Regions from separate parts of the Massilia genomosp. 1 genome, predicted to be linked through region 1. Evidence: riboswitches for the same ligand, from Rfam matches in the RefSeq annotation. Region 1 holds a riboswitch; each other region holds the start of a gene.
The links. A riboswitch is a leader RNA that binds a small molecule or an ion and turns the genes downstream of it on or off. The one in region 1 is predicted to bind cobalamin.
Positions count from the first base shown of each region.

Region 1 (13,328 bases):
GAGCGCCAGCACATCGCGCACGATCTTGTACTGGTCCAGGTGCTGTTTCCAGGCCGTTTGCTCCTGCTGTTCTTCGTGCGCCGGACGGGGCGGCCCCAGCTGGTTGAGCAGCACCACCACCGGTTTGCCCAGCCATTCCAGGATGCGCATTTCGGCCGGCAGGTAGCCGGCGTCGCGCGGATGTTCGGACGAGTTGACCAGGTACAGCACCACATCGGCCTCGTCGCGTGCGGTGCGCAGCGCTTGCTGGCTGAGCCAGAACGGACGGTCGCGGTAGCGGTCCAGCACTTCGCGCAGGAACCAGCCGATCGGATTGCCGGCCGTGGCCAGCCGCTTGAGCAGGCGCACCGAGTCGCCGAAGCCGGGCGTATCCCACAGTTGCAGGGTGTCGCCCTCGTTTGTCTTGAGCAGCAAGTGCGACTCGGCAAAGATGGTCACGTGGGCGGCATCACGCACTTCCCCCACATCGACCCCGACCAGGGTGCGCGCCAGGGTGGTCTTGCCGTTGTTGGTGTGCGAAATCAGTGCAAACTGGATATGGACAGGGGTGTCGCTCATGATGCCTTCGATAAACTAAGACCGGCGCCGAGCTCCAGCGGGCGGCGCTCGGGATGGAGCAGGTTGACGATGGTGGCCGGGGCGCGGTGGAACTGGCAGAACTGTTGCCACAGCGCGGTGCGCTCGGCCAGCCGTACATCGGCCCCGGCTTGCGCACCGCTGCGCTCGGTCAGCGCCGATTCGTCGATCAGCACGGCAATGCCGCGTTGCGAGGCGCGCACCAGGTGGTCGAGAAAGGCGCCGTGATTTTCCTTCTCCGGCGTTGCTGCCAGGCTGAACAGCACGGCGGTCGCCGTCACATTCGCATCCTCCACGCTCAGGTCGCGCAGGGTATCAACCGCTTCTTCGCCATAGCCGGACGACGGGCGCAGCATCACCCGCGCCTGCTCGCCGAACAGGGTGACGGCGATCTGCGCCAGGCCCTTGTCGCGCGCCTCATCCAAGGTGTAACTGTAAGGCAGCACGCGCAGCAGGGCCGGCGCGCTGGTGCCGGCCTCGCCGTTAAGCTTGCGGAAGTAGGGCTGTTCCAGGTCCAGCGGAAATGTATTGCGCATCCGTTGCGCGCGCCAATGCGCCACGCCAGCGAGCACCAGGCGCGGCAGCACCACCAGCAGCAGCAAGCTCGCACCATATAAATGCACCCACTTGGCCCCGCCCGCCCCGGTCGGCACTTTCGAAAATTGCAAGGCCTCGATATCGGCGATGCTGAAGCCTTCCAGTGGCAACAGGGCCACGGCCGGCGCAAACAGCACCGACAGGACCCCATGCACTTGCGTGGCGTTGAGGAAGGTACTTTCCCAGCCGGCCACATATTGCGTCAGGAACCCGCGCGCGTACAGCGACAGCACCGCGCCCACGGCAAACATGGCGGCGGCCAGGTGCATGGTGCGCGCCAGGCGTGCCTGCGTCAGCTTGGCGCTCAGCTCGCTCCACTGGAGGCTGAAATTGGTCAAGCCGGCCGCCAGCACGTTCGGTAACTTGCGCGGCAGCGACAATTGCGCCCCGCTCAGGCGGCGCATCAAGGCCGGCGAGACCCAGCCGTTCTTGCGTGCCGGCACCAGCACCCACGCCATCAACAACAGGTACACCAGCATATTCCAGCCGATAATGGCCAGCAGCGGCGCCGACAGCAAGTCGACCCGGTGCGGATCGCCAATCCGGTCGACCGCCGCGCCGAGCACCAGCGCCAGCAGCGGCACGCCCAGCGACAGCGCCTTGAAGCCGCCGCGACGGCGCGCAATGGCGGCGAACGCGGGCGTACGCTCGCCCAAGCGCTTGAGGATCTGCTCGGCGCGCTGTTGCAAGAAGTGCTCGGTGGTCACTGCCGACTTGCTGTCGGACGCTTGCCACTGCGCCAGTTCCTTCGCGCTGCGGCTGGCGTACAGGCGATCGTCGTCGCTCAGCACCTCGTGCTTGCCGTCCATGCTTTCGATCGAGCGCACCAGCACCACGTCCCTTGCCACCTGTTCGTTCATGCTTTTCCTGTTCTTTTACGAGCTCGCTTGCGGGTACCTTGTATGAAACGACAACATTCACAGGCCAATTGTGCCGCACTTTGCCGCCCTGCGCTGGTCTTGCAGGAACGCGACAGCGTGGATGTGCTATCTTAACGCGGAATTTTCTTGACACTTTCTTATCTCTCCTCACGATGCGCCTCCCAGACATACTTTCCACCCACGACCCACTGCTGGCCAGCGAACTGGCCCAAGCGATCGACAACAAGACCAAGCCGCTGGGCAGTTTGGGCGCGCTCGAAACGCTGGCCCGGCAGATCGGCCTGATCCAGCAAACGACCAGAGTCGCGCTTCACAAGCCGGCCATCCTGGTGTTCGCGGCCGACCACGGCGTGGTGGCGGAAGGCGTCTCGGCCTATCCGCAAAGCGTCACCTGGCAGATGGTCGAGAACTTCCTGTCCAGGGGCGCGGCGATTAACGTGTTCGCGCGCCAGAACGGTTGCGCGCTGCAGATTATCGACGCCGGCGTGAACCACGACTTCGGCAAGCGGGCGGCGCTCATGGACTGCAAGGTCGCACGCGGCACCGCCAACTTCGCGCAGCAAGCGGCCATGAGCTGGGCCGAATGCGCCGCCGCCCTGGCGCACGGCATGCGCATCGTCGGCAACCTGGAGGGCAATGTCATCGGCTTCGGCGAAATGGGCATCGGGAACACCACCGCCGCCGCCGCGCTGATGCACAAGCTGACCGGCGTGCCGGTGGCCCACTGCGTCGGCGCCGGCACCGGTTTATCAATCGAGGGCGTGCTGCACAAGCAAAGCGTGATCGAGGCGGCCGTGACCCTGCATGGCGACATGAGCGAGCCGCTCGACATCCTGGCCACCTTCGGCGGCTTCGAGATCGCCATGATCGTCGGCGCCATGCTCAAGGCGGCCGAACGGCGCATGGTGCTGCTGATCGATGGCTTCATTGTCAGTAGCGCGCTGCTGGTGGCGGCGCGCATGCAGCCGGCCATCCTCGACTACTGCGTCTTCTCGCACTGCTCGGACGAAGCGGGCCACGCGCGCATGCTCGAACATTTTCACGCCAGGCCGCTCTTGAACCTCGGCCTGCGCCTGGGCGAAGGCACCGGCTGCGCGCTGGCGCTGCCGCTGCTGCACGCGGCCGTCAACTTCCTCGGCGAGATGGCCACCTTCCAGTCGGCGCGCGTCAGCGGCCAGTCGGCGTAAATACAAGCCATGGCCAGCATCGTCCACCAGTGCCGGCTGTTCTTCATCGCGCTGCAGTTCTTCACGCGCGTGCCGATTCCGGGCTGGGTGGGCTTCGATCCATCCTGGCTACACCATGCGTCACGCTATTTTCCGCTGGTCGGGGTGGTGGTGGCCAGCGTGGCGGCGGCGGTGTACGCCGGCGCGGCGGCGCTCTTTCCCGCTCCCGTGGCGGTGATATTGTCGACGGCGGCGGCCATCTACCTGACCGGCGCCTTCCACGAAGACGGCCTGGCCGACATGTGCGACGGTTTCGGCGGCGGCTTGAGCACAGAGCGCGTGCTCGAAATCATGAAGGACTCGCGCATCGGCACCTATGGCGCGGTCGGCATGGGGCTGACGGTGGGCCTCAAGTGCGCCGCGCTGTGGTCCCTGCCCACACCGGCCGTCATGGTCGCGCTGTTCATCGCCCATCCTTTATCGCGCCTTGCGGCGGTGAGCCTGATCTGGGAAATGGACTACGCGCGCGCCGAGGGCAAGGCCAAGCCGATGGCCCAGCATATGAGCCACCGGGAATTCGGCATCGCCTGCGCCTGCGCCGGCGTGCCCGCGCTGGCCCTGGCAACGGCCGGCATGCTGCCCTGGCTCGCCCTGCTCGCCAGCGTGGCCGGCGCCGCGCTGGTGGCGTGCTGGCTGGGCGCCAAGTGCCTGCGCCGCATCGGCGGTTACACCGGCGACTGCCTGGGCGCCGTGCAGCAGGTGGCCGAAGTGGTCATCTACCTGGCGCTGCTGGCGTTTTTCCATCGCGGCGCCTGGCCCTGACATGCGCCTGTATCTGGTGCGCCACCTGGCGCCGCAGGTGGCGCCAGGTGTGTGCTACGGGCGCACCGACCTGACTGTCGATCCTGATCTGCAGGCGCTGGCCCTGCCCGCCCTGCGCGAGCGCCTGCCGGCCGGCGCACCGATGTTCTCGAGCCCCCTGCGGCGCTGCGCCGGATTGGCGCAAGCCTTGGGCGGGGCAGCGGTGCGCTACGACGCGCGCCTGGCCGAACTCGATTTCGGCGACTGGGAAATGCGCCGCTGGGACGACATTGAGCGCGCCGCCATCGACGCCTGGGCCGCCGACATGGCCGGCTACCGCCCCGGTGGGGGCGAAAGCGTGACCGACATGGCGCGCCGCGTGTCGGCGTTTTATGCCGATTGCATGCACTCGCACACGAGCGCCGCCACCGTCATCTGCCACGCCGGCGCCATCCGCCTGCTGCTGGCCCGCGCGCGCGGACTGGAACCCGAGGCCATGGCGCTGGAAGCGGCGCAGCGTCCCCACGCCATCGCCTACGGCGAGACCGTCATCATCGACTGTGTATAATTATCGGGTTTTGGTGCCCGCGCCCATGTCCATGAGCGCAGTTAAACTGGGAAACACGAAGCCTGTGACAGGACAATACAGGCCAACGTGTGCTGCCCCCGCAACGGTAAGCAAATGTCGCTGACATGGCGACGAGCCGCCTCGATTGACCACTGTGCATTTGGCATGGGAAGGTGAGACGGCCGCATTTGCCAGCCCGGATACCGGCCAACACAGGTGGGAACGTGCGACAGTTGCGCGCTCCTTTTCAATCTGGCCAACGGGGACGTCGGCCGGTTGCTCGCAATCGCATTCACTGAAGACTTGTCATGACCTTTCCTGTTGTACGCCACGCGGCCCTGACGTCGCTCGCGCTAGCTTTTACCTCCCCTTGCGCCCTCGCCGACAGCCCCGTCGATTCCGCCAATACTGCCAATACTGCCAATACTGCCGTCATCATCACCGCCGCGCGCGCGCCGCAGCCGTCTTCCGACGTCCTGAGCGACCATGTGCTGATCAGCGCGACCGACATTGCACGCTCCGGCGCCGGCAACGTCGTCGAGCTGCTGCAAAAGCAGCGCGGCATCGAGATCACCCGTAACGGCGGCCCGGGCACCGCATCCCAAGTGTTTATCCGCGGCGGCGACCCCAAGCAGACCGTGGTGCTGGTCGACGGCGTGCGCATCGGCTCGTCCACCAGCGGCATCGCCAACTGGGCCACCCTGCCGCTGGCGAACATCGACCGGGTCGAAATCGTCTACGGCCCGCTGGCCACCATGTACGGCGCCGACGCCATCGGCGGCGTGGTGCAGATCTTCACCCGGCGCGGCGCCGGCCCGGCCGCCGTTAGCGCTTCCGTGGAAGCGGGCAGCGACAAGGCGCGCGCCATGACGTTCGGGGTGGCCGGCGCCAGCGAAGGCGACAACAGCATCAACTATGCCTTCGGTCTGTCGAAAGACAAGGACCAGGGCTTCTCGGCCACCAAGCCGGGCGCCTCGTCGTATAACCAGGACAACGACGGCTACGCGCGCGACAGCGCCAGCGGCCAGTTGGGCATCGTGCTGGCCAAGGGCCACGAAGCGGGCCTGCTGTACCTGCACAGCCACCTGGCGTCGCAGTACGACTCCGGCCCGAACCCGTTCGACGTGCGCAGCGTGCAAAACATGGACAACATCGCCGTCTTTTCCAAACACCAGTTCACCAGCGGCTGGAAAATGAGTCTGCAGGCTTCCGAGGCCGACGACAAATCGGTCAATTTCACCAGCGCCAGCGCCAGCAACCGCATCGACACGCGCGCGCACGCCTACAGCATGCAGCACGACCTCGCCCTTGGAAGCGACCTGCTGCAACTGGTGCTCGAACGGCGCGTGGAGAGCGTGTTCGCCGACACCACGCGCGCCTTGAACACCAGCCGCGCCACCAATTCGGTCGCCGCCGCCTACTCGGCGAAGCGCGGCAACCACCTGGCCAGCGCCAGCGCACGGCGCGATGACAGCACCCAGTACGGCGACAAGACCACCGGCGGCATCGGCTACGGCTACAAGCTTACGCGCGCGCTGCGCGTGAATGCCAGCGCCGGCACCAGTTTCCGCGCACCGACCTTCAACGAACTGTATTACCCAGGCTATGGGGTCGACACCAACAAGCCGGAACAAGGTAAAAACGTCGAAGGCGGCGTGTACTACAACGACGGCACGACTGAAGCGAGCGCGGTCTGGTACCGCAACCGCCTGACCGACCTGCTGGTCAACACCGGCAAATGCCCGGTGCAGCGCGATTCGCACCCGAACGGCTGCGCCTACAATGTCAACCGCGCCACGCTGGAAGGCGTCAGCCTCGGCGCGCGCACCCGCCTGGGCGATGTCGACATGAGCGGCTCGCTCGACTTCCAGGACCCGCGCGACGACACCACCGGCAAAAACCTGCAACGGCGCGCCAAACGCCACGCCAAGTTCGCCGTGGAGTACAACGCGGGCAACCTGATCGCCGGCGTCGGCGTGCAGGTATCCGGCAAGCGCTTCGACGACCTGGCCAACCGCAGCACGCTGCCCGGCTACGGCCTGGTGAACCTGTTTGCCTCGTACCGATTTGCCCACGACTGGTCAGCCGTGCTACGGTTGAACAACGTCGCCGACAAACAATACGAACTGGCGCGCAATTACGCCACTGCGGGCCGCCAGCTGTTTGCCGGCATCGGCTACGGCATCCGTTAAGCACCGTTAAGGACCGTTAAGCACAATTAAGTACCACACAGGAGTCGCATGCATCCGTTCTTTCGCACTATGCGCCACCGGGCCAGCGTCATCATCACGACGCTGACGCTGCTGGCATTGGCAAGCCTGGTCATCGCCGGGATGGTCGGCTCGGTGCCGGTCCCGCTGGCGGAGATGCCGGGCGCGCTCATGGCGCTTGCGAAAGGCGACACCTCGACCCTGGCCGCCACCCTGCTCGACCTGCGCCTGTCGCGCGCACTGGTGGCCTTTGTCACCGGCGGCGCGCTCGCGCTGGCCGGCGTGATGATGCAAGCCTTGCTGCGCAATCCCCTGGCCGAGCCATATGTACTGGGCATCTCGGCCGGCGCCTCGGTCGGCGCGCTGGCCGCGCTGCTGTTCATGTGGGCCATGTGGATGGTCGACCTGGCCGCCTTCGTGGGCGCGGTGGCCGTCTCGATGCTCTTATATATGCTGGCCCGGCGCGACTTGCGCGGCAACGCGGCGGCCGAAGGCGGCTCCTCGCTGCTGCTGCTGACCGGCGCCATTCTCTCCACCTCCTGCATTGCGCTGGTGACCTTGATGCTGTCGATTGCGCCCGAAAGCCGCTTGCGCAGCATGATTTTCTGGATGATCGGCGACATCGCCGGTGCGCCTTTGCGCCCGCTGCCGTGGATCGTGCTGGCCGTGGGCCTCATGTTTGCCCTGCGCAGCGCCCGCTCGCTGAACGTGCTGGCGCTGCACGCGGAAGCCGCCGCCACCCTGGGCATTCGCGTCAGCGCCCTGCGCAAGGGACTGTTTTTCTGCTCCGGCATGCTGACCGCCAGCGCCGTGACCAGCGCTGGCAGCATCGGTTTTGTGGGCCTGATCGTGCCGCACGCCTGCCGTTTCGCCTGCGGACCCGATCACCGCCTGCTGATCCCCGCGGCCACCCTGGCCGGCGGCGCCTTTCTTGTTCTCGCCGATACCCTGGCGCGCACCGTGCTCGCGCCGCAGCAACTGCCGGTGGGCGTGATCACCGCGCTGATCGGCGCACCTGTCTTTTTGTACCAACTCCACCGGCTGAACCGCTCATGATGATCGAAGCGCGCCAATTACTGCTCACCGCCGGCAGCCGCACCTTGGTGAAAAACCTCGACTGGCAGGTGCAAAGCGGGCAGTCATGGTGCGTCATCGGTCGCAACGGCGCCGGCAAAAGCACGCTGATGCGCACCCTGGCCGGCTTGCGCGAGCCCGATGGCGGCAGCATCGCCATCGGCGCGCGAGCGCTCAAGGACTGGCCGCTCGAAGAACTGGCGCGCCAGCGCGCCTTTTTGCCGCAATCGCGCAGCGACGCGTTTGCCTACCGCGCCATCGAAACCGTGCTGGCGGCGCGCCATCCCTATCACGCCAACCGCTACTGGGAAGGCAGCGACGACTACACCATCGCCCATGCCGCCCTGGCGTCGATGGAAGTGGCCGACCTGGCCGAGCGCGACGTGCGCACCCTGTCCGGCGGCGAGCGCCAGCGCGTGGCAATCGCCGCCATGCTGGCGCAGGACACGCCATTGCTGCTGCTGGACGAACCGGCCAACGCGCTCGACCTGGCGCACCAGCACAGCGTGATGCGCCTGCTGGCAAAGCTGTGCCGCGAGCAGGGCAAGACGGTCGTCATGATCGGCCATGACCTGAACCTGGCGCACCAGGCGTCCAGCCACGCATTGCTGATGATGGGCGACGGCGAATGGCTGGCCGGCCCGGTCGACGAAGTAATGCAAGCGCCGCTCCTGAGCCGCTACCTGGGCCACCCGATTGAAGTCCTTCCCCACGGCAGCCGCCGTATTTTCATCCCAACCGAGGAATCCGCATGATCGACGACACCGCAAACAGCGAACTGAATGAACGCCACCGCGTCCGCATGGAACGCAAGAAGGCCATCATCGACCAGAAGATCGCCGGGGCGCAGAAGGAAATCGGCATCATCATCGTCAACACCGGCAACGGCAAGGGCAAAAGTTCGAGCGGTTTCGGCATGGTGGTGCGCGCCATGGGGCATGGCATGAAGGTGGCCGTGGTCCAGTTCATCAAAGGCGCCATGTCGACCGGCGAAGAAAAGTTCCTGCGCCGTTTTCCCGACGAAGTGAGTTTTCATGCGATGGGCGAAGGCTATACCTGGGATACCCAGAACCGCGAACGCGACATCGAAAAAGCCGAGCAAGCGTGGGCGCTGGCCAAGGGCTTCCTGTCCGATCCGGCGATCGGGCTGGTGCTGTTCGACGAACTCAATATCGCGCTCAAGTACAAATACCTGGACGTCCACGCCGTCATCGCCGACCTGCTCGACCGGCCCGGGATGCAGCATGTGGTCATCACCGGGCGCGGCGCGCCGGACGAACTGGTTGCGATTGCCGACACCGTGACCGACATGACGGTCGTCAAGCACGCCTTCAAGGCCGGCATTGCGGCGCAGGCCGGGACGGAATTCTGATGAGCGACTACGCGGATGTGCGCGTCCTGCTGGTGGCCGCCGTCTCGTCCGGCCAGGGCAAGACCACGGTGACGGCAGCCCTGGCGCGCGCGCTGGTGCGGCGCGGCCAGCGTGTGCGCGTGTTCAAGTGCGGCCCCGACTTCATCGACCCGATGCTGCTCGAACGCGCCAGCGGTGCGCCGGTCGGCTCGCTCGACTTGTGGATGGTGGGCCGCGAACAGTGCCGCAGCCAGCTGGCGGCCGCCGCCATTGATGCCGACGTGATCCTGATCGAAGGCGTCATGGGCCTGTACGACGGCACGCCCTCCTCGGCCGACCTGGCGCGCGAATTCGGCCTGCCGGTGCTGGCCGTGATCGACGCCTCGGCGATGGCGCAAACCGCCGGCGCGCTGGTGCTCGGCCTGCGCGACTACGGCCCTGTGGAGATGGCGGGCGTGATCGCCAACCGTGTCGCCAGCAAGGGGCACGCCGCCATGGTGGCCGCTTCGATGCGCGATATTCCACTGGTCGCGGTGCTGCCGCGCCAGTCCAAGACCCTGCCCGAGCGCCATCTGGGCCTGGTGCTGCCGGGCGAAGTGCAGGATGTGGACGGCCTGCTCGACCAGCTGGCCGACCAGCTCGAATTCGACGACGCCGCGTGGGCACGGTTGCGCAGCACCCGCATCGACCTCAGCGCCCGCATGGCAGCGCCAGCGCCGCTGCTGGCGGGGCGCACCATCGCCATTGCGCGCGACGCCGCCTTTGCCTTTTTGTACCCGGCCAACCTGGCTACCCTGCGTGTACTGGGCGCCACCCTCGCCTTCTTTTCGCCGCTGGCCGACGAGCCGGTGCCGGCGCACGCCGACGCCGTCTATCTCCCGGGCGGTTATCCGGAGCTGCACGGCGCGACGCTGGCCGGCGCCGCGCGCTGGCGCGCATCGATCCGCGCCGCCCACGCGGACGGCATGCCGATCGTGGCCGAATGCGGCGGCATGATGGCGCTGGCCGGTTCGCTGGCCGACCAGGCGAGTACGGTGTGGCCGATGGCCGGCCTGCTCGAAGGAACGGTGACCATGCAGGCGCGCATCGCCGGTCTCGGCTCCCAAGGGCTGGAAACGCCGCACGGCGTCCTGCGCGGGCATACCTTTCATTACTCGCGGCTGGAAACGGCGCTCGCGCCAGCCGTACACACGGTCAAGCACCCGAGCGGCGCCAGCGGCGAAGCGGTGTACCGTGCCGGCTCGTTGACGGCATCGTACTTCCACGCCTACTTTCCATCCTGCCCCGCCGCAGCGGCGGCCTTGTTCTCCAGGAGCGATGCATGACGACGACACTGATCCTCGGCGGCGCGCGCTCCGGCAAAAGCGCCTACGCCGAAAAACTGGCGCTCGAATCGGGCAAGGAAGTCGTCTACATCGCCACCGCGCGCGCCGGCGATGGCGAAATGGCGGTGCGCATCAAGACCCACCGTTCCAGCCGTCCGGGCAGCTGGACCACCATCGAAGAACCGCTGCTGCTCGGCGACGCCATCCTGCGCTGCAGCGAACCGGATACGCTGGTGCTGGTCGACTGCCTGACCCTGTGGCTGAGCAACCTGATTTTTTCGGCCGACCAGGATTTCCCGGAAGTGGGCGTGATCAATCTGCCCGACATTTTCTACGAACAGTGCGACGCGCTGCTGGCGGCCCTGCCGCAAGCGCCCGGCGACGTGATCATGGTGTCGAACGAAGTGGGCATGGGGATCGTGCCGTACGGCGCCCTGTCGCGCTGCTTCACCGATGAAGCCGGGCGACTGAACCAGGCCGTCGCCAAGGCCTGCGAGCGCGCCCTGTTCATCGTGGCCGGCATGCCGCTCACCATCAAGGGCCAGGCATGCTGAGTGGCCTGAACCTGGCGCAGGTGGCGCTGCTGCTGGCCGGCGGCGTGCTGCTCGACCTGCTGCTGGGCGAAGCGCGGCGCTGGCATCCGCTGGTCGGCTTCGGCAACCTGGCGATGCGCATCGAGCGCGCGTGCAATCGCGGCAACTCACGCTTTGTACGCGGCGTGCTGGCGTGGACGCTGGCGGTGCTGCCGCTGGCGGCGCTCGGCGCGCTGCTGTGCCAGGGCGCGGGACTGGCCGCGCATGCCTTTCTCCTCTATTTTTGCCTGGGTTTTCGCAGCCTGCGCGACCATAACCTGCCGATCGCGCAGGCGCTGGAAAGCGGCGACCTGGCGCAGGCGCGCCTGCTGACGGCGCGTATCGTCAGCCGCGACACCATGGAGGCCAGCGAAGCCGACCTGGCCAAGGCCAGCGCCGAATCGCTGCTCGAAAACGGCAACGACGCGGTCTTCGGCACCCTGTTCTGGTTCGTGGTGGCCGGCGGCGCGGGCGCGTTGCTGTTCCGCCTCGCCAATACGCTGGACGCGATGTGGGGCTACAAGAACACGCGTTACCTGCAATTCGGCTGGGCGGCGGCGCGCATCGACGATGTGCTGAACTACGTTCCGGCGCGCCTGACCGCGCTGTCCTACGTGCTGCTGGCCGATCACCGGCGCGCGGCGTGGAAATGCTGGCGCGCGCAGGCGCCCGGCTGGCCGAGCCCGAACGCGGGGCCGGTAATGGCCAGCGGCGCCGGCGCGCTCGGCCTCGCGCTGGGCGGCAGCGCCACCTACGACGGCGTGGCCGAACAGCGCCCCCCGCTGGGACGCGGGCGCGCCGCGCAGGCGGGCGATATCGCGCGCGCCTGGAAACTGGTGCGCGCCACCGCCACGCTGTGGCTGGGCGTGGCCGCAGCGGCGGCACTATTCATGGGAGCACTTCATGCTTGAACACGGCGGCAAACTGCGCGCGGCGTCGATCCGCTTCAACCGTCCGCTGGACGACTGGCTGGACCTGTCGACGGGACTCAATCCCACCTGGTATCCGGCGCCGCAACTGGCGGGCAATGCGTGGCACCGCCTGCCGGAAGCCGATCCCGGACTGGTGCGCGCGGCAAGCGCATTTTATGGGGCGCCGCGCATGCTGGCGGTGGCCGGCACCCAGGCCGCGATCCAGGCGCTGCCCCAATTGCGCGCACCATCGCGCGTGGTGGTGGCCGCGCCCTCGTACGCCGAGCATGCGCACCACTGGGCGCGGCACGGTCACAGCATGCGCGAGGTGGCATACGACGCGTTGGACGCGGCGCTGCCAGAATGCGATGTGCTGGTGCTGTGTAATCCGAATAATCCGACCGGCGCGACCGTGGTCCCCGAACGCTTGCTGGCCTGGGCCGCGCAACTGGGCCAGCGCGGCGGATGGCTGGTGGTCGACGAAGCCTTTGGCGACACCGCCCCGCACCTGACTGTGGCCGCGCACAGCGACCGCCCCGGCCTGATCGTGCTGCGCTCGGTCGGCAAGTTTTTTGGGCTGGCCGGGGTGCGCATGGGCTTTGTGGGCGCGCACGCGTCTTTGCTGTCGGACCTTGCCGACTTGCTCGGGCCGTGGACAGTGAGCGGCCCGGCGCAGCAGGTATCGACAAAGGCGTTGGGCGATCGCGCATGGCAGGAGGCGATGCGCGCGCGCCTGGCCGGCGAAGGCACGCGTTTGCGCACGCTGCTCGCCGTGAACGGCATCGCCTCCAGCGGCACCGACCTGTTTCAATGGTGGCCCGAAGCGCAAGCGGAGGCGTTCTGGCAGCACATGGCCGAACGCGGGATCTGGGTGCGGCTGTTCCCCAAGGCGGCGCGGGGCATTCGCCTCGGCCTGCCGGCCGATGAAAATGGATGGCGGCGCCTGGCGCTCGCACTGGAAGAATGGAACCGAGGATCATGATGAAATACCTGTTAGCCGCCTTTGCCGGCACGATCGCGCTGCACGCCGGCGCCGCCATCACGGTCCACGACGACGACGGCAAACCCGTGACCCTGCAAAAACCCGCGCAGCGCGTCATTGCGCTGGCCCCGCACGTGACCGAGATGCTGTACGCGGCCGGCGGCGCGGAACGCCTGATCGCGGCCGTCGCCTACAGCGATTATCCGGAAGCGGCCAAGCGCCTGCCGCAGGTGGGCAGCAACAGCGGCATCGACATGGAGCGCGTGGCAGCCTTGAAGCCCGACCTGATCGTGGTCTGGATGCACGGCAGTTCG
Region 1 is NZ_WHJF01000084.1:12,137-25,464, reverse strand. Features, by position in the region: gene F1735_RS24790 (DUF3482 domain-containing protein) at 1-558, opposite strand, end outside; gene F1735_RS24785 (DUF2868 domain-containing protein) at 555-2,033, opposite strand; gene cobT (nicotinate-nucleotide--dimethylbenzimidazole phosphoribosyltransferase) at 2,207-3,241, shown strand; gene F1735_RS24775 (adenosylcobinamide-GDP ribazoletransferase) at 3,251-4,042, shown strand; gene F1735_RS24770 (histidine phosphatase family protein) at 4,044-4,589, shown strand; cobalamin riboswitch at 4,584-4,815, shown strand; gene F1735_RS24765 (TonB-dependent receptor plug domain-containing protein) at 4,898-6,781, shown strand; gene F1735_RS24760 (FecCD family ABC transporter permease) at 6,830-7,855, shown strand; gene F1735_RS24755 (ABC transporter ATP-binding protein) at 7,855-8,628, shown strand; gene cobO (cob(I)yrinic acid a,c-diamide adenosyltransferase) at 8,625-9,245, shown strand; gene F1735_RS24745 (cobyrinate a,c-diamide synthase) at 9,245-10,549, shown strand; gene cobU (bifunctional adenosylcobinamide kinase/adenosylcobinamide-phosphate guanylyltransferase) at 10,546-11,103, shown strand; gene cbiB (adenosylcobinamide-phosphate synthase CbiB) at 11,097-12,032, shown strand; gene cobD (threonine-phosphate decarboxylase CobD) at 12,025-13,014, shown strand; gene F1735_RS24725 (cobalamin-binding protein) at 13,014-13,328, shown strand, end outside.

Region 2 (13,328 bases), on a different contig from region 1:
GCAGCGCAACAGCGCCAGGATGCCGCTTTCGACCGCGCCCGGCGAAAAGTACATGTCGTCGACCGCGCCGAAGTCGCCGCTGGTATGCACCAGGCGTTGGAGAATCGTCATGTGCGAAGCCGGAAACCCCGACCAGTCGCGCCCTGCGCCGATAATCTGGAAGCTCTCCGCCTCGATCGGATGCGGCTCGTACGGCGCATACGTTGGCGCTGCCGCCGCTGCTGATACCAACGGCGCCTGCGCCAGCAGAGCGCGCACAGCCAGGTGGTGCGCCTGCTGGGGCTCGCCCACCTGCTGCTCGAAGCCGACGATCTGGACGCGGTATTTGCACAGCGAGCAGTTCATCGCGGCGCGCCCGGCCACCGCCTCGCGCGCGCGTTCGATCATCACGTCGGCCACATGCGAATGCACGCCGAAGTAGCCGGCCTTGAGTACTTCCAGCCCCGGTTCGCGCTCGCGCAGGTCGTCGGCGGCCGCGTAAATGCGCTTGACCAGCACACCGTCGAACAAGAAGAACGGCAAGACCACCAGGCGCTGGTAGCCCATGCGGGCGGCGGCGCGCAGGCCGTCGGCCACCAGCGGCGTGGCCGTACCCGAATAGCATACGTAGACGCCGCCGAAGCCCATGCCCTCTTCCAGCATGCGCGCCAGCTTGGCCACTTCGCCATTGGCGTCCGGGTCGGTGGTGCCGCGTCCGACCAGCACCAGGCAGGTGTCGGAGCGGCGCACCGTCAGCGGCGAGCCTGCCTCGGCTTCGACGATGCGTTCCTGCGCCAGTTGCAGCAGTTGCGGGTGCAGGTTCATCGGCGCGCCGAAATGGAAATCGATATCCGGGTAATCGCGCGCCATGGCCTGCACTTCGGCCGGCATGTCGTTCTTGGCGTGGCGGGCGGCCAGCAGCACGCCGGGCACCACCGCCACCTGGCGCGCACCAAGCGCCAGATTGGCCTGCACCGCTTCCGCGATAGTGGGGCTGGAAAACTCCAGGTAGCCATGCGTGACAACGTCGTTCGGCGCGCGCGCGCGCACCAGTTCGACCAGCGCTTCGAATTCGCGCACGGCGTCCGGGTCACGACTGCCGTGGCCCGCGACGACGATGCCGAGCTTTTCTTGTTGGGTCATGGTGCGGGCGCCGCCTCGATCTGGCTGGCCATCGGCGCGAGCGTACGGATCAGCATGATGCTCATGTCGGAACAGGTATGGCTGGCGCATTCGAGCAGGCTGCCATGCCATTCGGCTTCACCGCGTGTCAGGTTTTCCCACACTTCGGTCGGATGATCGGGCGAGATGCCGTTTTCCAGCAGGTAGGCCGCGATATGCCAGGGCATGAACGAGCGCGCCGCATCCCAAGGACACGGGATCACGATCGCGTTGCGCTGGTCCTGCAGCACATGCACGAGGTGGCGCTTGAACGGATCGAGGTCGCCACGGCGGTGGAAGGTGATGAAGGTGGTCTCGTCGAAGCACACCTTGGCGCGCGACGCCAGGATCTGGGCCGACGAAATACCGGGCAGCGATTCGACCGGGTGGCCGCACGCGCGTTCGACCCGTTCCAGGTACTGGAAGCCGCTGAAGTGGATGTCGCCCATGAACACGACCACGCAGCGTTTGCCCGCATGGTGCAGGCGCGCCACCTCGTCGAGCTGCGCGACCTGGTCGCGGTAGGCCATGCCGATGACATGGGCCTCGGCCGGGATCAGGCTTTGGACCACGTTCAGTACCGCGTCGAAGCCGGCGACGACGTCGGCCTCGCGAATGAGCTGCGCGCCGCGCTGCGTCAGGTAGCCGACATCGCCGGGTCCCGCGCCTATGCAAATAATCATGTAAAACTGCTCCTCATATTCCGTGTTGTCAGGTGGGCGCCAGGCGCGCGCGGATCGTCAGCGCCAGGTTGTCGGCCGACAGCTGCTCGAGCGTCAGGCATTCGGCGCCCAGGGTGTGCGCCAGTTGCGCGGCGCGTCCGAGGCGCAAATAGCCGCTCTCGGTATCGAGCACCAGCGCGGGCACGCCGCGTTCGGCCAGCTTGCCGGCCAGGTCGAGCGACTCGCGCCAGGCGTCGCCATCGGCCGCCAGCGGTACGTTGGCCTTGCCATCGGTGAGCAGCACCATCAGCGCCGGGGCGCGATGGGCCGATTTTTCCAGCGTGTCGAGCGCCAGGTGCAGCGCGTGCGGCAGGGGCGTGCGCCCGCCGGTCGGCAGGTCGGACAAACCTTGCTGCGCACGCTCCACGCTACCCGTCGGCGCCAGCAGCAGGTGCGCCGACTGGCCCCGGAACGAGATCACGGCCACCGTGTCGCGCCGCTGGTACGCATCGGTCAGCAGGGCCAGCACGGCGCCCTTGACCGCTTCCATGCGGCGCTGGGCGGCCATCGAGCCGGAGGCGTCGACCACGAACAGGATCAGGTTGGCGCTTTTGCCGACCCGGATCTGCTGGTGCAGGTCGGCCCGCGTGACCTGCACGTGGCCGGGCTCGCGCATGGCGGCGCTGAGTAAGGTCGCGCCGATGGCGATGCTGGTCGGCTGCTGGTCGGGCACGGCCCGCACCACTCTTCCGCGCGTGGCGCCCATCGCTTCGCTGCGGCGGCCCGCGCTGCTGTGGCCCGAGGTCGATTCGACCACGATGCGCGGCGCGGCGGCGCTGGGGGCGGCTGCGAACACCTGCTCTTCGCCTTGTTCATCGGATGGCGTTTGTTCGCCGTCGCCGGATTCGCTGGCGTCGTCCTGCGCCGGCGGCGGCGGCGATGCGTCGCGCATCAATTCGTCCAGCCGGTCATGATCGAGGCCCGGTTGTTCGAACGGTTTTCGGCGGCGCCGGTGCGGCAGCACCAGTTCGGCGGCGCTGCGCAGATCGGCCGGCGTCACTTGCAGCCGCCCGTCCAGTGCCGCAAGGGCGCGCGACGCCTTATGCATGACAATGTCCGCACGCAGGCTGGCCACCTCGAACTCGCAGCACAGGTGGCTGATGAGGTCCAGCATGGCGTCGTCCAGCGCCACCTGCGGCAGCAGGCGCTGAGCTTCGGCCAGTTGGCTGTGCAAGGCTTGCTGCTGCTCTTCCCACGTTGCGCAAAATGCCGCGGGATCGGCTTCGAAAGCGATCCGGCGGCGCACCACTTCGGAGCGCACTTTCTTGTCGCGCGGGGCGGCCACTTCGACCATCAGGGCGAAGCGGTCCAGCAACTGCGGGCGCAAGTCGCCTTCTTCCAGGTTCATGGTGCCGACCAGCGTAAAGCGCGCCGGGTGGCGGATCGACAGCCCTTCGCGCTGCACCGAATTGACGCCCATCGCCGCCACGTCGAGCAGCACGTCGACCAGATGGTCGGCCAGCAGGTTGACTTCATCTATATACAGTACGCCCCGGTGCGCCGCCGCCAGCAAGCCAGGCTGGAACACGCGTTGGCCGCCTTGCAGGGCGCGCGCAAGATCAACGCTGCCGATCACGCGGTCTTCGGTCGCGCCCAGCGGCAGGGTCACGAATGGTACCGGGGCCAGGCGCGGCGCGCCGCTGGCGCAGGTGTCGCAGTGCTCGGACACCGAACCGGCGCCGCAGTTGTAGGCGCAGCCGGCGACCGTGTCGATATGCGGCAGCACGTCGGCCAGCGCGCGCGCCGCCGTGCTCTTGGCCGTGCCCTTGTCGCCGCGAATGAGCACACCGCCCATGCCGGGATCGACCGCGCACAGCATCAGCGCGCGCTGCAACTGCGGCTGGCCGACGATGGCCGAAAACGGAAAATTCATGATCTTCATCTTATCCATTGCGCGCCGTTTCGCCGCGTGCCTCGAGCAGGGTTTCGCTATCGAGATACAGCTCGCGCAGTTTGGCCAGCGTTTCCGGACGCGGCTCGGCCCACATGCCACGGCTGGCCGCTTCCAGCAGGCGTTCGGCAATCGCGTTCTGCGCCCACGGATTGGCTTCTTCCAGGAAGCGCTGCATGGTGTCGTCGAAGCCGTAGGCCTGGGCCACGTCTTCGTACATCCAGTCGTCCATCACCTGCGCCGTGGCGTCGTAGCCGAACAGGTAGTCGACGGTGGCCGTCAGTTCCAGCCCACCCTTGTAGCCGTGGCGCTGGATGCTGGCCAGCCACTTGGGATTGACCACGCGCGAGCGGAACACGCGCAGGGTTTCTTCCTTCAGGTCGCGCACTTGCGCGCGCGCCGGGTCGGCGCTGTCGCCGAAGTAGTGGCGCGGCTGCTGGCCGGTCAGCGCGCGGATGGTGGCGATCATCCCGCCGTGGAATTGCAGGTAGTCGTCGCTGTCGAAAATGTCGTGTTCGCGGTTGTCCTGGTTGTGCAGGGCGACCTGCACGCCGGACAGGCGCACCTTGAAGGCGTCGCGCTGGTCGGCGCCCTGTTCACCACGCGCGTAGGCGTAGCCGCCCCAGTTGACGTAGGCTTCGGCGAAATCGGCGTCGGCTTCCCAGTTCTTATGCTGGATCAAGGGAAGGATGCCGGCGCCGTAGCTGCCCGGCTTGGCGCCGAACACGCGGTACGATGCGCGCCGCGCGCCCTCTTCCGGGCTCAGTCCCTGTTCGATCCAGCCTCCGAGTTCGGCCAGGTAGTGCTTGCGCACGAAGTTGTGCGTGAGCGGTTCGTCGAGGGCGATGACGGTGTTCACGGCATCGTCGATCAGGTCGATCAGTTGCGGGAACGCGTCGCGGAAAAAGCCGCTGATGCGGGTCGTAACGTCAATGCGCGGGCGTTTCAGTTCGTCGAGCGGGATCACTTCCACGCCGCTCACCTGGCGGCTTTCGGCGCGCCATACCGGGCGTACGCCGAGCAGCGCCAGGATCTGGGCCACGTCGTCGCCGTGGGTGCGCATTGCGCTGGTGCCCCAGATGCTGATGGCGACGCTCTCGGGATATTCACCGGTTTCGCGCTCGTGCCGCGTCAATACCTCGTGCGCCAGTTGCAGGCCGACGCGCCAGGCCGATTGCGACGGCACGCTGCGCGGGTCGACCGAGTAGAAATTGCGGCCCGTCGGCAGGATGTGGGCCATGCCGCGCGTGGGCGAACCACTCGGACCGGCCGGTACGTATGCGCCGGACAGGCCGTTGATCAGGTTGTCGATTTCGTCGGTGGCGCGCGCCAGGTTCGGCACCAGCTGGCTGCACGCGAAACCGAGCACTGCGCGCAGCGCGTCGAAACGATTGACTGCCGGCGCCACCGGAGCGATGGGGGAAACAGCAGCGCGCACGGCAGCGGGCGCGGGACGTGCCTTTCCCATTTGCGAGAGCATGCTCGATTTGACGCGCAGGGCCGGTTGCAGCAGCGGCGCGGCCACCTGCTCGCCATCGATGTCGGCAAAGACGAGGTTGAGCACATCATCGATGGCGGCCGGGCGATATTCGCGCGCCGCCAGTTCGGTAAACAAGCGCAGGCACAAGGCGTCGATGGCGTCGAGCGCATCCGAGCGCGTGACCACGGCGCACTGCGCCAGCCGCGCCAGTGCCGGCGCCACGTTGATGCGACGGCCCTTCTGGTCGAGCAGCAGGTCCATCGTCAGGCCGAACAGCTTCGATACTTCGGCCTGCAGGCCCGGAATATCCAGGTTGGGCAGGCGCGTGAGCGATACCAGCATGGCCGGCATTTGTTCCGCGTCCGGGCCGCCGCCCAGGATATGCAGGCCGTCGCGGATCTGGGCAGAACCGAGCTCGCACAGATAGCCGTCAAGATCTTCGATCAGGTGGGCCACGTCGGAGCCACCCATCGACGCCAGCGCGGCCGGCAGCTCGCCGTCCTCTTCGTGGTGATGGTCGTGGCCGTGATCGTGATCATGGTCGTGATGGTGGTGATGGCCGTGTCCATGATCGTGGTCGTGATCATGATCGTGGTGCAGCAGGCGCGCCTGCAGGTCGGCATTCAGGTTGGTCTGCTTGACCAGTTCCCAGATCTGCTGCTGCAACAGCGGCAGCTTGGCCGGGTCCAGCACTTCGACCTGATAATACTCGTCGACCAGTTGCGTGAGCTGCGCCAGCGCGCCGTACGTGTCGGCGGTGGTCATCGGCGGCGTCAGGTGGTCGACCACGACCGCGTGCGCGCGCCGCTTGGCCTGCGAACCTTCACCCGGATCGTTGATGATGAACGGGTAAAACAGCGGCAAGTCGCCCAGCAAGGCGTCCGGGAAGCAGTTCTGCGACAGGCCCACGCCTTTACCGGGCAGCCATTCCATCGTGCCGTGCTTGCCGACGTGGACGATGGCGTCGGCGCGCCAGACATCGCGCAGCCAGCGGTACAGCGCGTAATAGTGGTGGGTCGGCGGCAGGTCGCTCTGGTGATAGATCGCGTCCGGGTCCATGCCGTAGCCGCGCGGCGGTTGCAACGCGACGAAGGTATTGCCCAATTCGATACCGGCCAGCGCCAGGTGGCCGTCGCACACATACGCTTCGCCCGGCGCCGCGCCCCACTGACCGCTCATTTTCTCCTGCATGTCGGGCGTGAGCTCGGCAAACCATTGCGCGTACAGCGCGGCGGGCACGCGGCCGGCGGCGTTGCGCAACTGCTCGGTGGTCACGTAAATCTGGTCGTAGGAACAGCGCGCGACCAGGTCGTGGATCAGCGTCGTGCCGTCGGCGGGCGGCTGGCCGACGTCGTAGCCGGCATCGCGCATGGCGTCCAGGATGCGCATCAGCGAAGCCGGGGCGTCCAGCCCGACCGCATTGCCGATCTGGGACGCCTTGCTGCTCGAATTGGTGAACATGAAGGCCACGCGCTTCTCGGCGTTGGGCACGTGCTTGAGGCGTGCAAAGCGCGCGGCGATGCCGGCCACGCGCGCCACCCGGTCCGGCACCGGCTCGTAGTCGACCGCGTCGCCCTGCAGGCCGGCGGCGCGCGACTTGAACGACACCGGCGCGGTGATGATGCGCCCGTCGAATTCGGGCAGCACCACGTTCATCGCGGTATCGAGCGGATTGAGGCCGCGCGCGGACTGCTCCCACTGCGGCAGGGTCATGCCGCTGGTGATCGCTTGCAGCACCGGCACGTTCAGCGTTTCCAGCACGCCCACCGACCAGCCGGCCGGCGTGGGGCCGCCAGGCGTAATCTCGCCCATCGCGAACGATGTCGTGTTGATCAATACGTCGATATGCACCCCGCGCGCGTCGCTGAAGTAGCGCAGCGCGTCCGGCAGCGCGCCAGCGCCGCCGGCGCCGCTGCGCAAGGACGACGTAAACACCGGCAGCACGTTCATGCCGCGCTTTTCCAGGGCGCCCAGCAGCGCGTCGATGAAGCGCGTGTTCCCGCTCATCCAATGCGCGCGGTAGAACACAATGCCGGCGCTCGGCGCGCCGGCATTGCGCAGCGCCAGCCAGTCGTCGATGGCGGCGCCCTGCGCCAGGTCGGGATGATAAATGCCGTGTTCCGGCAGCGCCAGCGCGCTTTCGTACCCGAATCCGGTCAGCAGCAGGTGGTCAGACAAATAGCGCAGCAACTGCGCCAGGTTGCCGCTGCCGCCGCAATGGAAGTAGTTCAGTGTCTGTTGCAGCACGTCCGCTGCGACGGTCGATACCGCGGCCAGCTCCGGATCGGGCTCGCCGGTGCCGCTGATGGCGATCAGGTGCTGGCCGGTGCGGCGCGCATGACTGACCAGGTCGGCAAAACCAGGGACGCTGCCGAGTCGTCCGAGGACGCGCAAGATGATGATGCGCGCGCCCTGCACCTCGCGCGTGAGCAGCGCCGTAGCGCCGTCAGCGTCGAGTCCTTGCAGGTTCACGCCCGCCACCGCGCCGAACTCGGGCGGCAACTGGCTTACGGCGTGGTGCAGGACCGTCAGGTCGTTCGATGCGTGGGTAAGCAGCGCGATGGGCCCCGGGCCTTGAGGAAAATCAGGTGTCATTGTCCGCCACGAGTGTGTCGCCTTCGCCGATGCGATGGAAAATCAGGTCGGTCACTTCAGTGCCGCCAATCAGGTGCTCGCTGACGATGCGCGCGGCCGCCGCTTCATCGACGCGCCGGTACCACACGCCTTCGGGATACACCACCACGATCGGCCCTTCATTGCGGCACGCGACCATGCAGTGGGTGCGGGTGCGCTTGACGCACAAGTCCGGGCGCGCATCGATCTCGCGCCCCATATGCTCGAACACGGCCTGCGCCTGCACGCCGTTTTCGGTGCAGCGCGGGCCGACGCACATGAACACGTGCCGGTCGTGGGTGCGCATCGGTCAGCCGAACTTCTTGTAGAAGTAGCCCGACAGCGCGCCCATGGCCAGCCAGAAGGCGGCATTGGCGAGCAAGGTCGCGTACAGGAAGCTGCGTGCCAGCTCGGGCGGCGCACTGCTCGAATGGACCGCCGGCTGCGGCGATCCGACCAGGTGCGGCACGAACAGCAGCAAGGCGCCGGCGATCTTGAGCGGCCAGTTTTTGGCGAAGACCACCAGCGCCAGGCCGCCGGCACTGGCCGCGACGGTGGCGGTCCACCAGAGCTGGCGCGCCAGCAGCGGCGCGGCGACGGTGCCCGGCAGCTCGGGCGGCAAGCCGATCGAGGGCGCGACAAAGAACGCCGTGTAGCCGGCCGCGCCCCACAACAGGCCCGCGCGCCAGCCGCTTGCACGGCCGTGCAGGCTGATGGCCGCCGCCAGCAGCAGCGCAAAACCGACGCCGGCGCTGATATTGGCCAGCGCCGTGTAGAAGGTGCGTTCAAGACCGTCGTCCGGCTGCCAGCCGCCGTGTTCATGCGCGCTTTCGTGGGCACCATTGTCCGCATGCTCGTGCGGCGTGGCGTCGGCGTGACTGTGCGGCGCCGCCACTTCCAGCGCTACGGGCGCGGCGCTTTCGAACACCTCGGCCTGCAGGATGATGGGCGCCACTTGCACCTGTTGCACGCCGGTCAGCAGAAGGCCGGCGAGAATGCCGGCCGCCGCCGCGCTGGCGAGGATGCGGTTAAAGGTGCCCAGGCCCGTTGCGGGCGCGCTGCGAATCAGTGGCATGGAAAGCCGGCCGAGTGGCGGCTGTCGTGCGCCGCGTTGTGCAGCGTTTCCATCGAGGCGAAGCCGGCGCCGAACAGCAGCACGGCGCCAAGGCTGGCGGCGCACATGGCTTGCACGATGCGCTCCTTGATGGCGGTAAACGGGACTTGTTCGTCAAAGGTGGGGGTGACGCTGCGGATCGACGACATGGCATTCCTTCCAAAAGCACTGCGCATAGAGCCAGTCCAATGCAGACGCGCGCGTCTTGCCAAGGCCGGCAACCGGGGGCTTGCAAGGGGAGAAGGAACCTGAGATGGGTGCGGTACGCAGCGATCCACCTGGATCGCCCTCCGCGATACAAACGACTTACCGCTTCGGCTGGTTTCCGGGCTGGCGAGTGGCGGGGCCGAAGCCCACTTCCGGGATATGCGCCTTCCCATGCTTTGCACAGTGGCGTGATGCACATCCTTGACTCGCTTACCGTTGCGGGGGCAGCGCCGGCTTTGCTCCGTGAAGGAGCGCACCGGCTTCCCATTTAATCCGGCAAACGATTGTTTGCCAGAACCAGAAGCTTGACTACCGGCGAAGTATAGGTCTGGACTATATAAATTGCAAGGTTGCGCGCGAGGTGCGCGTCGCAGTGCGTGTCGCAGTGCCTGTATTTACCAGTCGCGCCATTGTTCGGTGATGTCTTGGTCGGCTTGCAGGCCGGCGTCCTTGGCAACCAGGTAGATGATGTCGCACAGTTTTTCGCGCTCTTCGGTCTCGATCACGCCGCCGGCGCGTTCATCGAACTCGTTGAGGGCCACGACGACGCGTTCAACTTCTTTCATGATCGCTGCATGGTCGGCAGGCTTGGGGAGCTTGTCGATGGCGGCGGCGTATGCATCGAGGATATTCGCACACGCGGCGATTTCGGCCTTGCCGTACGGGGGCTCGTTGTCCGGGTCTTCGGCGCAGCGCGCCATATAGGCAGCCATCTCGTCGAGCAGGTCGGCGCGGATTGAGGCGATGTCGGGATTCGGTGGCATGACGCGGCACTCCTGCAAAATTGATGGGGTGCCAATGTAGCATGAAGCGGCGCGCCGCCGCCTTACATTACTCGCTGAATTCGATGTCCATCTGCTTGCCGTCGTAGCAGAACGTCATCTGCTCGCCTTCTTCGTCGCGGATCTCCAGCACACCGCCCGGTTCGACGAAGGGTCCGAGCGTGTCGAACAGGCGAATCAGCCAGTTGGTGATGATCTCGATATCGCCGCCGTCAATCAGCAGCGCGCCTTCCTGGCGCTGGCTGGTGAAGCCGATCGATTCAAGGAAAGCCGGGAAGTCGCGTTCGGCGCGTGCGCGTTCGGCGAAAAAGGAGTCGCATCCTTCGAACGATGTGCGAATCGCGTTGAACGCCTCCGGTTGCCGGGCGTTCCTGATAACGATGCTGGCATCGTAGATCCATGCTGCAGTACTCACTTGCACTCCAATTCGTCATAAGACTGGCGCGGTCGGTACGCAGCCAGGATCGTATTTCCTGACGACAGTTTTACATGCCTTTCAAAAACTGTCAAAGCGCCGATGAAGGGCGTTGTTTTCGGAGCGCAGGTCAAGGAAACACGAACGACTTGACCAAGGTCAGTTCACCCGGCGCGCGCAATGGCACGCGCACCACTTCCTGGCGCTCGTTCGGTGAATTTTCGTTGGTGATGATCGCCACCTGCGCCACCGTCAGGATGCCGCTGTCCTGGCCAGCCCCGTAATAGTTCACATAGACGTGGTAGTTCCCCTTCGGCGGCGCGGCGCTGGAAAAGATCTCCGGGCCATAACCGGTGGTGACGTCGACATCGAGCGCGCCGCCGTTGGGCATGACCCGGTTGCCGTACCACGAGTGGCCGCCGTCGGGCGCGACCACGTGCAGGTCGACATCGGTGCCGTCGCTGTCCCACGACAGCACCACGCGCAGGCGCGACTGGGTTTTGCCGGCGTAGGAATCGAGGAACTGGGTGCGGTTGCGCGCCTTGCCGTCGGGCGAGCGCACTTCCACGCTGTTCGACCCGCGTCCGAAGGCGTACGGGCGCGCGAAGCTGCCGTCTTCCTGCACCGCCATCGGCATCGCCACGCCGTTGACCACCAGGGTGGCCGGCTTGCTCTTGCCCTTGGAGGCGATGCGCCCGCGAATCTCGGCCGTCGGACTCTGCCCCTCCTGCACGCTGACCGACGCCGCCGGATAATTCACATCCTGCGAATACGCCTCTTTGGCGCCCTTGGAATTGCGCCAGCCGCTGTTGGGCGAGTCGATCTTCACCTGGGCCAGGGCGGTGGTGGACAACAGCAGTGCGGATATCAACAGTATTTTCATGATCAGGTGTGGTGGGATTATTGATGCGCTTCCAGGCGCGTATCGACCAGGCGCCGCGCCAGTTGTTCGACCAGGACTTCATCCTGCCCGCTCGGGTGCTTGCGCAGGCCCAGGTGCAGGAACTCGTGTACCAGGGTGATGCGGTCCTCGCGGCTGGCCAGGCCGCGCAGATAGATCCGGTTACGCGACTGCTCCGAATACGGCGCGCCGCGCACCAGGTGGCATACCGCCGGTGGTTCGGCCGGTGTTTCGTAGCCGGCCTGTTTGCGCAGCACGCGCTCCCACTGCGGCAGTTCGCGCGCCAGCCACGCCTGCGCGCCGGGCAGGCGCACGCACTGCTGCGAGTCGCCGCCCGACAGCGTGGTCAGGTCGGCGCCGGGATAGGCCGCAGTCAGGATGGCGTCGAAACGCATTCCCTGCTGCGCCTGCCCCACCGCCTGGCTCCACGCCATGGTGTCCTTCGACGCCGTCTCGGCGTGATAGCGCACGTTCACGCCGGACAGCACCAGCTGGTCGGTCCAGTCGGCGATGGCGCGCGCCGCCACGCTGGCCGGCTGGGGAGCGACGCGCTGCGTAGCGCTGCTGTCGGCGATGCGCTGGCAACCCTCGGCCCACTGCGCGTTCTGCTGCAGATAGGTACGCGCCGCCACCGCCAGCGCCTTGGCCGCCTCCGGCGCGCTGGTACCGCCCTCGCGATCGATCACGCGCGCCACGTACTCGTTGACCCCGAATCGTCCGGTCAGGCGCGTCCGGCCCTGCGGATCGCGCTCCAGCAGCATGTCGTTCTGGCTGAAAAACGCCAGGCTGCGGCCGTTTTCGAAGCGCACCTGGTACGGCCCGCGAAGCAGTCCCGGCACGGCGGCGTTGCGCCCCGCCGCCACCGCCTTGATCGGATAGCGCGCGAAGTAATCGACCAGCACGCAGCCCGCATCAAGCGGCGCCGCCGCCGACGGCAAGGTACTGGCCAGGCGCGGTGCCCATTTTTCCAGGATGCGGCTGCTGGTGTCGGCGCCGCCGAACCACAGCGGGGTGCCATCGGCCAGCCAGCCGGCCGCGCCGCCGAGCCGCTCGGTCGTGCGCTGCGGATGGTGCCACGAGTAGGTCTTCACACGCAGGCGGCTGCCGAACCAGCTGGCGGTGTTGACGCCGCGCGCGCCCAGCACCACGTGCAGCAGCGCCGACCCGGCGTCCTTGCGGCTGTCGGCCGGAATGCTGGCCAGCGCCAGCATCAGGCTGCGCAGGCTGACCAGGCGTTCCGGCGCCAGGTTCGCCGGGTCGGCCAGCCAGTCGTATTCGCCGCTCGCATCGCGCCCAAGACGCCCGCTCCAATACTGCCGCCACGGGCGGCGCGTCAGCATCAACCGGGCCGGCGAGAAAAACAGGCCGCACGATTGCGCCAGCGCCAGGTCGCGCGCGATGCTTTTGCCGGCGGTGCAGCAGTACACTTCCTCGTTCTTTTGGCCGCCGCAGGTGTAGTCCGGGGTCGGTACTTTCTTGTCGATCGCATACACATACACGAACAGCTTCCACAGGCTGCCCAGCGGCACCTGGCGCGCGCCGTCGAAGGGCGCGCGCCTGCTGCCACCCTTGTCGTCGAGCTGCAGCGCGCTGAGCTGGCCGTCGCGCCACCACGCCACATCGAGCGTGGCCGCCTGCGCCAGCGGTGCGCACAGCGCCAGCGCCAATGCGCATCGGCTTGACCGCCATGCCGGCATTATTCGACCTGCAAGGTGCGCATGGTCTTGCCCTCGCCTTCCAGCGCCTTGTTCTCGGGCTGGTACATGCGGTAGTAGCGCGCCGGCGGCAGCACGTAACTGCCTTTTTGCGCAAAGCGCAGCAGATGACGCACGCGCAGCGGTTCGGCCAGCGGCTCGACCGGCACCACGTAGCCTTCGCGGCGCGATTCATGACGCGCAGCTTCCAGCGCTTCCTTTTTCTCGCCGGCCAGCGTCATGCCCCAGGTGGTCGCCTCGACCGAGGCGCCGGGCGGCAGCGCCACGTCGAGCAAGCCATAGCGGTACTTCGCGCCGGCCGCCGGCGTGAGCGTGATTTCGTCCAGGTACAGCGCGTCGGTGCGCAAC
Region 2 is NZ_WHJF01000063.1:17,412-30,739, forward strand. Features, by position in the region: gene F1735_RS21400 (precorrin-8X methylmutase) at 1-1,122, opposite strand, end outside; gene F1735_RS21405 (cobalt-precorrin-7 (C(5))-methyltransferase) at 1,119-1,823, opposite strand; gene F1735_RS21410 (magnesium chelatase subunit D family protein) at 1,852-3,735, opposite strand; gene F1735_RS21415 (cobaltochelatase subunit CobN) at 3,746-7,828, opposite strand; gene F1735_RS21420 ((2Fe-2S) ferredoxin domain-containing protein) at 7,818-8,153, opposite strand; gene F1735_RS21425 (CbtA family protein) at 8,157-8,921, opposite strand; gene F1735_RS21430 (CbtB domain-containing protein) at 8,912-9,109, opposite strand; cobalamin riboswitch at 9,260-9,484, opposite strand; gene F1735_RS21435 (hypothetical protein) at 9,563-9,931, opposite strand; gene F1735_RS21440 (hypothetical protein) at 9,999-10,364, opposite strand; gene F1735_RS21445 (YfaP family protein) at 10,495-11,247, opposite strand; gene F1735_RS21450 (DUF2300 domain-containing protein) at 11,265-12,962, opposite strand; gene F1735_RS21455 (alpha-2-macroglobulin family protein) at 12,962-13,328, opposite strand, start outside.
Region 2: another riboswitch for cobalamin. It lies ahead of F1735_RS21430 (CbtB domain-containing protein); the one in region 1 lies ahead of F1735_RS24765 (TonB-dependent receptor plug domain-containing protein).

Region 3 (5,204 bases), on a different contig from region 1:
GGCGCCATGCCGGCGCACTGCGATGTGGCGCACCAGGGCGAAGACCATGAATTGCGGCTGGAACAGCGGGGCGGCGAGCAGCAGCAGCGCCACCCCGGTGGCCGCGCCGACCTGCGCATAGATCCCGAGCGCGGAGCCGAACCAGGCGAACGCCGCCGCCGTATAGGCCAGCGCCATGAGCCAGGCGCGCAGCAAGGCCGCCGCCAGGGTGGGGCTGGCGTCCAGCGTGCGCAGCCAGGGTGCCAGCAGGACGAAACCGAGCGGCCAGGCGGCGCCGCCGCGCGCATACAGCGCCACCATGGCGCCGCTGGCGAAGATGGCCGCGATGGTACGCACTGTCGCGTTGGTCGATAAGGTCATGATGGTCAGCGCTCCGGGCGTGCCGGGGGAATGACGATGCGCCGGATCGGCAAGCCGGGCGGTGCCAGTTCCGGCGGGACGACCAGGTTCTTGGGCATCTCGATGGGCTTGTCGCTGGCATCGCGCAACTGGAAGTCGGGTGCGAACATCAGCACCGCTTCGATGCGCTGGCCGTCATCGGTGGCCTGGTGATGGCGCACATAGCCCTTCGGCAAAACGAAATCCTCGGGCACCGCCAGCCCGACCAGGGGCGGACTGGTTCCCGGTGGCGAAAAGGCGCCCAGGCCGGAATGGATGCCGCGCTCGTGCAGGCCTTCGATGACTTGCGCCATGCTGGGACTGGCGCCGCGCGCGACGTAGCTCGACAGGTCGCGCGTGGGGTCGGCGTCACCTTCGGGGGCGCGCGCCGGCGCGGCCGGCACAGGCACAGGCGCGCGTGCAATGCCCGCCGCCGGCGCATGCGTTGTCGTCGGCAGCGGCGGCGCTGCCGCGATCGGCGCGGCGGCGCCGGCCCCGCCGCGGGTCGGCGTCCATAAATAGAACAGCGCGGCGCCGCAGGCAACGGCCAGCAGCACGACGATGACGGCGCGGCCCCGGGAGGGCCGCCAGGCGCGGCTGGCAGCGGATTGCGCGCTGCCAGACGGCGCCGGCCCGGAACGCGGAGGCGTGTCCACGGATCGGCGCCCTGTGCTTACGGCGTGGCCGGATTGTAGGTCGACACCGCCCAGCCGATGCGCTCATGGCCGTACTGGTTCCAGATCGGGTTCTTGCCGCCGCTGAAGCTCGTGTAACGTGGCGCGCCGCTGCCGGTGGTGCTGCCGAACAGGCCGGAACTGAAGGTGCTGCCGTTGTAGGTCGGGTGGGTGTCGTCCGACTGGATGTAGTCGTAGCTGCTGCCCGACGACACAAAGTGCGTGTTGGCGTCGCGGATGGTCGAGCGCAGCGCCGTGGTCAGGCGGTTGACGTAGCTCGCTTCGCTCTCGCCGTTCACATAGCGCAAGCCCTCGGCGTCGATGCGGCCGTCGCCGTTGCTGTCGTAATCGGCCCCCATGTACTGGGCAAAATTGTCCGCGCACTGGAAGCCCTTCTGGCGCGCCACATCGCACATCATGAAGTTCATCCTGGCCAGCGCGGGCAGGAACTTGTCCTGCATTTTGACGGTGGCGCCGGTGCCCGCATCCTTGCAGGTGCTTTGCACATTGTCCACCGCATAGCCCGGATAGTGCAGGTTGGAGACGACCTTCAGCTTGACTCCGGCGTAGGCGTTGGCGTTGATGTAGTCCATCGCGGCTGTCACATACTTCTTGCAGCTGGTTTCGGCGGCGGCCAGCCCGCTGTAGTTGCAGGTGCCGGTCTGGCTCTTGAAGGCCGAGCGCGCCTGCAAACCATCGTTGCCGCACATTTCGAAGGTGACCACGCGCGTGTTACTGGCTTGCATATACGAGCGCTCGGCCACGATCTTGTTGTTGTACACGTCCTCGGCCACCGCGCCGGACTTGGTGCGGCGCACGCTTTCGACGTCGGCGCCCCACTGGCCCGACAGATACTCCGCGTTGACCGTGGGCGCCGCGTATTTGGCCGCGCTGGTGACGGAGCCGTTAAAGCCGGCATAGATCGAGTCGCCGTAGGCCACCGAGCGGTACTTGGTGCTGGTGCCGGCCCGGTCGATGGTCCACGAAGCGTTTTGGTTCAGGGTGCTGGCGGCTGCCTCGGAAGCCGGGGCGAGTAGTGCAAGGAAGGGTAACAAGGTGTGCAAAGAACGACGAAAGCGAATGCTCATGAAGCGTCTCCTTTTTAGTTGGACCCGTCCGCCAGGCATGCCATGCCGGCCAACCTGAACGCGGGCACTTCAATGTATTGCAAATATGCACAAGCGTGCTAATTAACCATTCGTCTTGCACAGAAAACATTGAAAATCGGTAGGTTTGTTGTAAATGCGCAGGAGTGCGGCAGCGCGGCAATCTCCACGCCATCCCGCTGGCTGGCGCAGGAAAGATGTGACAAAAACCATTTCGCGCACTAAAATGCGCCCCAATACGTGATGGTGCCCTCCCGCTTGTCGGCTGGAGGGTGAAACGGGAAGCCGGTGACGCACGAGATTTTCATCTCGCGCCAGTCCGGCGCAGCCCCCGCTGCTGTAAGCCTGACGACTTTGATCGAACGCCACTGTGCAGCGCATGGGAAGGCAAGGCCAGGGAAGGATGACGGCGAGCCAGAAGACCGGCCAGTCACGATGCACGCGCAACGCCCGGGGTGTGGGGTTGCCTGTTTTTTGTCGTCCTTTTTCTGTTCTGCCAATGCAATCGCACGCCGCCGGCGTACGTGTTTCCGTTCGCCCTGGGCGGGCGGCGCGTGCCATGCTGCTTGCGCAAGCGTTCGCGAACGTCACCATCGGCCGATCCGGTCATTCACTACGTCAGGTGCTTCCATGATGCTTTCCAGTCACGCTTGTTCCACACCCATCCGTCCCATCGTCGCCGCCATCGCACTGCTGTGTACCCCGGCCGCCCGGGCCGAGCCAGCGGCGCTGATGCCGGTCATCACCATCCAGGCGGAATCGAACCAAGGCCTGGGCCTCAAGCGCGAGATCGGCGCCGCCAGCCGGATCGGGCGGGCGGCGCAGGACTTGCCGGCGAGCGTAGAGTCGCTCGGCGCGGCCAGCATCGAAGCGCGCGGCGACGTGCAGCTCAAGGACGCCGTCACCCGCAGCACCGGCCTGACCGACATCAGCTCGCCCGGCAACGGCATCGCCTATTCGGCGCGCGGCTTCAGCGGCAACAGCGCCATCGCCATCCTGGAAAACGGCCAGCGCCCGCAGGTCGGCTCGGGCACGGCAAGCTATCCCGCCGATCCGTGGGGCTACGAGTACATCGAAGTGCTGCGCGGCCCGGGCTCGGTGATCCACGGCAGCGGCACCACCGGCGCCACCATCAACGCCGTGCGCAAGGCGCCCACGCGCGCCGCCGCATTCGAGGCGATGGCCGGCATCGGGGCCGGGCGCGCGCTGCGCGCCGGCGTCGGCGCCAGCGGCGCGCTGGGGCAGGGCGGAGCGTTCCGCATCGACGCCTACGCCGACCGCAGCGACGGCTTGATCGAACGCGGCGATGCGCGCCACGGCAAAGTGCTGGCCAGCCTGGCGTATGCGCTGGCGCCCACGCTGGACCTCGCGCTCCAGCTCGACCATCTGGAGCAGAAGCCGCAGCGCTACTTCGGCACCCCGCTGGTGGACGGCGCCCTGGCGCGCGCGCTGCGCAGGCAGAACTACAACGTCGGCGACGCCGCTATCGGCCTCGATGACGACAAGGCGCTGGCCCGCCTGACGTGGCGCCTCACGCCGGCCCTCAGCGTCAGCGACGAACTCGTTTACATGAAGGCGCGCCGCCACTGGCGCAATGTGGAGAGCTATGCCTACGACGTCCAGGCGAAGCTGGTCGAGCGCAGCGACTACATCGCCATCGCGCACCACCAGGAGCAGGCCGGCAACCGGCTCGAGGCGCGCTGGGACGGCGGCGCCAACCGCCTGGTGGCCGGGTGGGAAGCGGCCACCATCAATTTCACCCACACCAATAACGCCCCCTACGGCGGCGCATCGAGCGTGGCGCCGACCGGTTTTGCGCCGGGAGTGTTCGACAGCCCCGATCCCTTGCGCCCGAACTTCACGACCGATACCGTCACGCATGCGCTGTACGCCGAAGACGCTTATCGATTCAGCGAGCGCCTGCTGTTGCTGGCGGGCCTGCGCCACGACCGCTACCAGGTCGAACGCACCAGCCTGCAGGGGGCGGCCGGCTTCGATGCCACCTTGCAGTCGACCGCCGCGCGCCTGGGCCTGAGCTGGAAGCTGGCGCCGGATACGTCGCTGTACGGCCAGGTCAGCAGCGGCAGCGATCCGGTGACCAGCCTGTTGTCGCTGAACCTGGCCAACAGCCGCTACAAGCTGACCCGTTCGCGCCAGGTGGAAACGGGCGTCAAGCAATCGCTGGCCGGCGGCAAGGCCGAGTGGACGGCCGCGCTGTACCGCATCCGCAAGGACGACATCATCACGCGCGACCCGGCCAACCCGGCGCTGTCGATCCAGGGCGGCGCGCAATCGTCGCGCGGGGTGGAAGTGAGCGCCAGCGTGGCCGTCACGCCGGCCTGGCGCCTGGAAGCGAACGCGGTCTATACCGACGCCGCTTTCGACCAGCTGATCGAAAGCGGCAACGTCTCGCGCGCCGGCAACCGTCCGGCGGACGCGCCCAGGTCCTCGGCCAATCTGTGGCTCAGCTACCGCAGCGGCGACTGGCGCGCCGGCAGCGGGGCGCGCTACGTCGGCGCGCGTTTTATCGACAACGCCAACGCCCAGGCGCTGCCGGCCTACACGGTGCTCGACGCGAGCGTCGGCTGGCAGGCCAGCCGCCACGTGCTGGTGCAGCTGAACCTGCGCAACCTGGCCGACAAGCTGTATGCCAGCACGTCGTACGGCGGCAGCCAGTACCTGCTGGGCGCGCGGCGCCATGCCGAACTGACCGTCCAGTGGCGCTACTGATCCCGGCCTGGCGCGGTTCGTGAAAGCTGCCGCTGCCGGGCATCGGCAGCGGCGGGCCGTTACGGCCTCTAATGTCGAGTTCGCTTAGTGGCCGCGTCGACAGCGGAGTGTGTCATTGGCGGCACATTTGTTCGAATATCCATGCGCACGTGATGAACGCGCTGGTCGTTCAACGCGAATCTGCGTATTGTCAAACCCTGCACTTCGAAAACATGCTGCGCACAGAAGCGCCGGCGCCATACAGCCGGGCCCGAGCAATTCCGGCCCGCAGCACCGCCACCATCGCAGCACAGATTGACCATGCTTGTCCGCCGAT
Region 3 is NZ_WHJF01000146.1:151-5,354, forward strand. Features, by position in the region: gene F1735_RS30605 (hypothetical protein) at 176-394, shown strand; gene F1735_RS30610 (hypothetical protein) at 366-1,034, opposite strand; gene F1735_RS30615 (SGNH/GDSL hydrolase family protein) at 1,052-2,140, opposite strand; cobalamin riboswitch at 2,386-2,603, shown strand; gene F1735_RS30620 (TonB-dependent receptor) at 2,789-4,888, shown strand.
Region 3: another riboswitch for cobalamin. It lies ahead of F1735_RS30620 (TonB-dependent receptor); the one in region 1 lies ahead of F1735_RS24765 (TonB-dependent receptor plug domain-containing protein).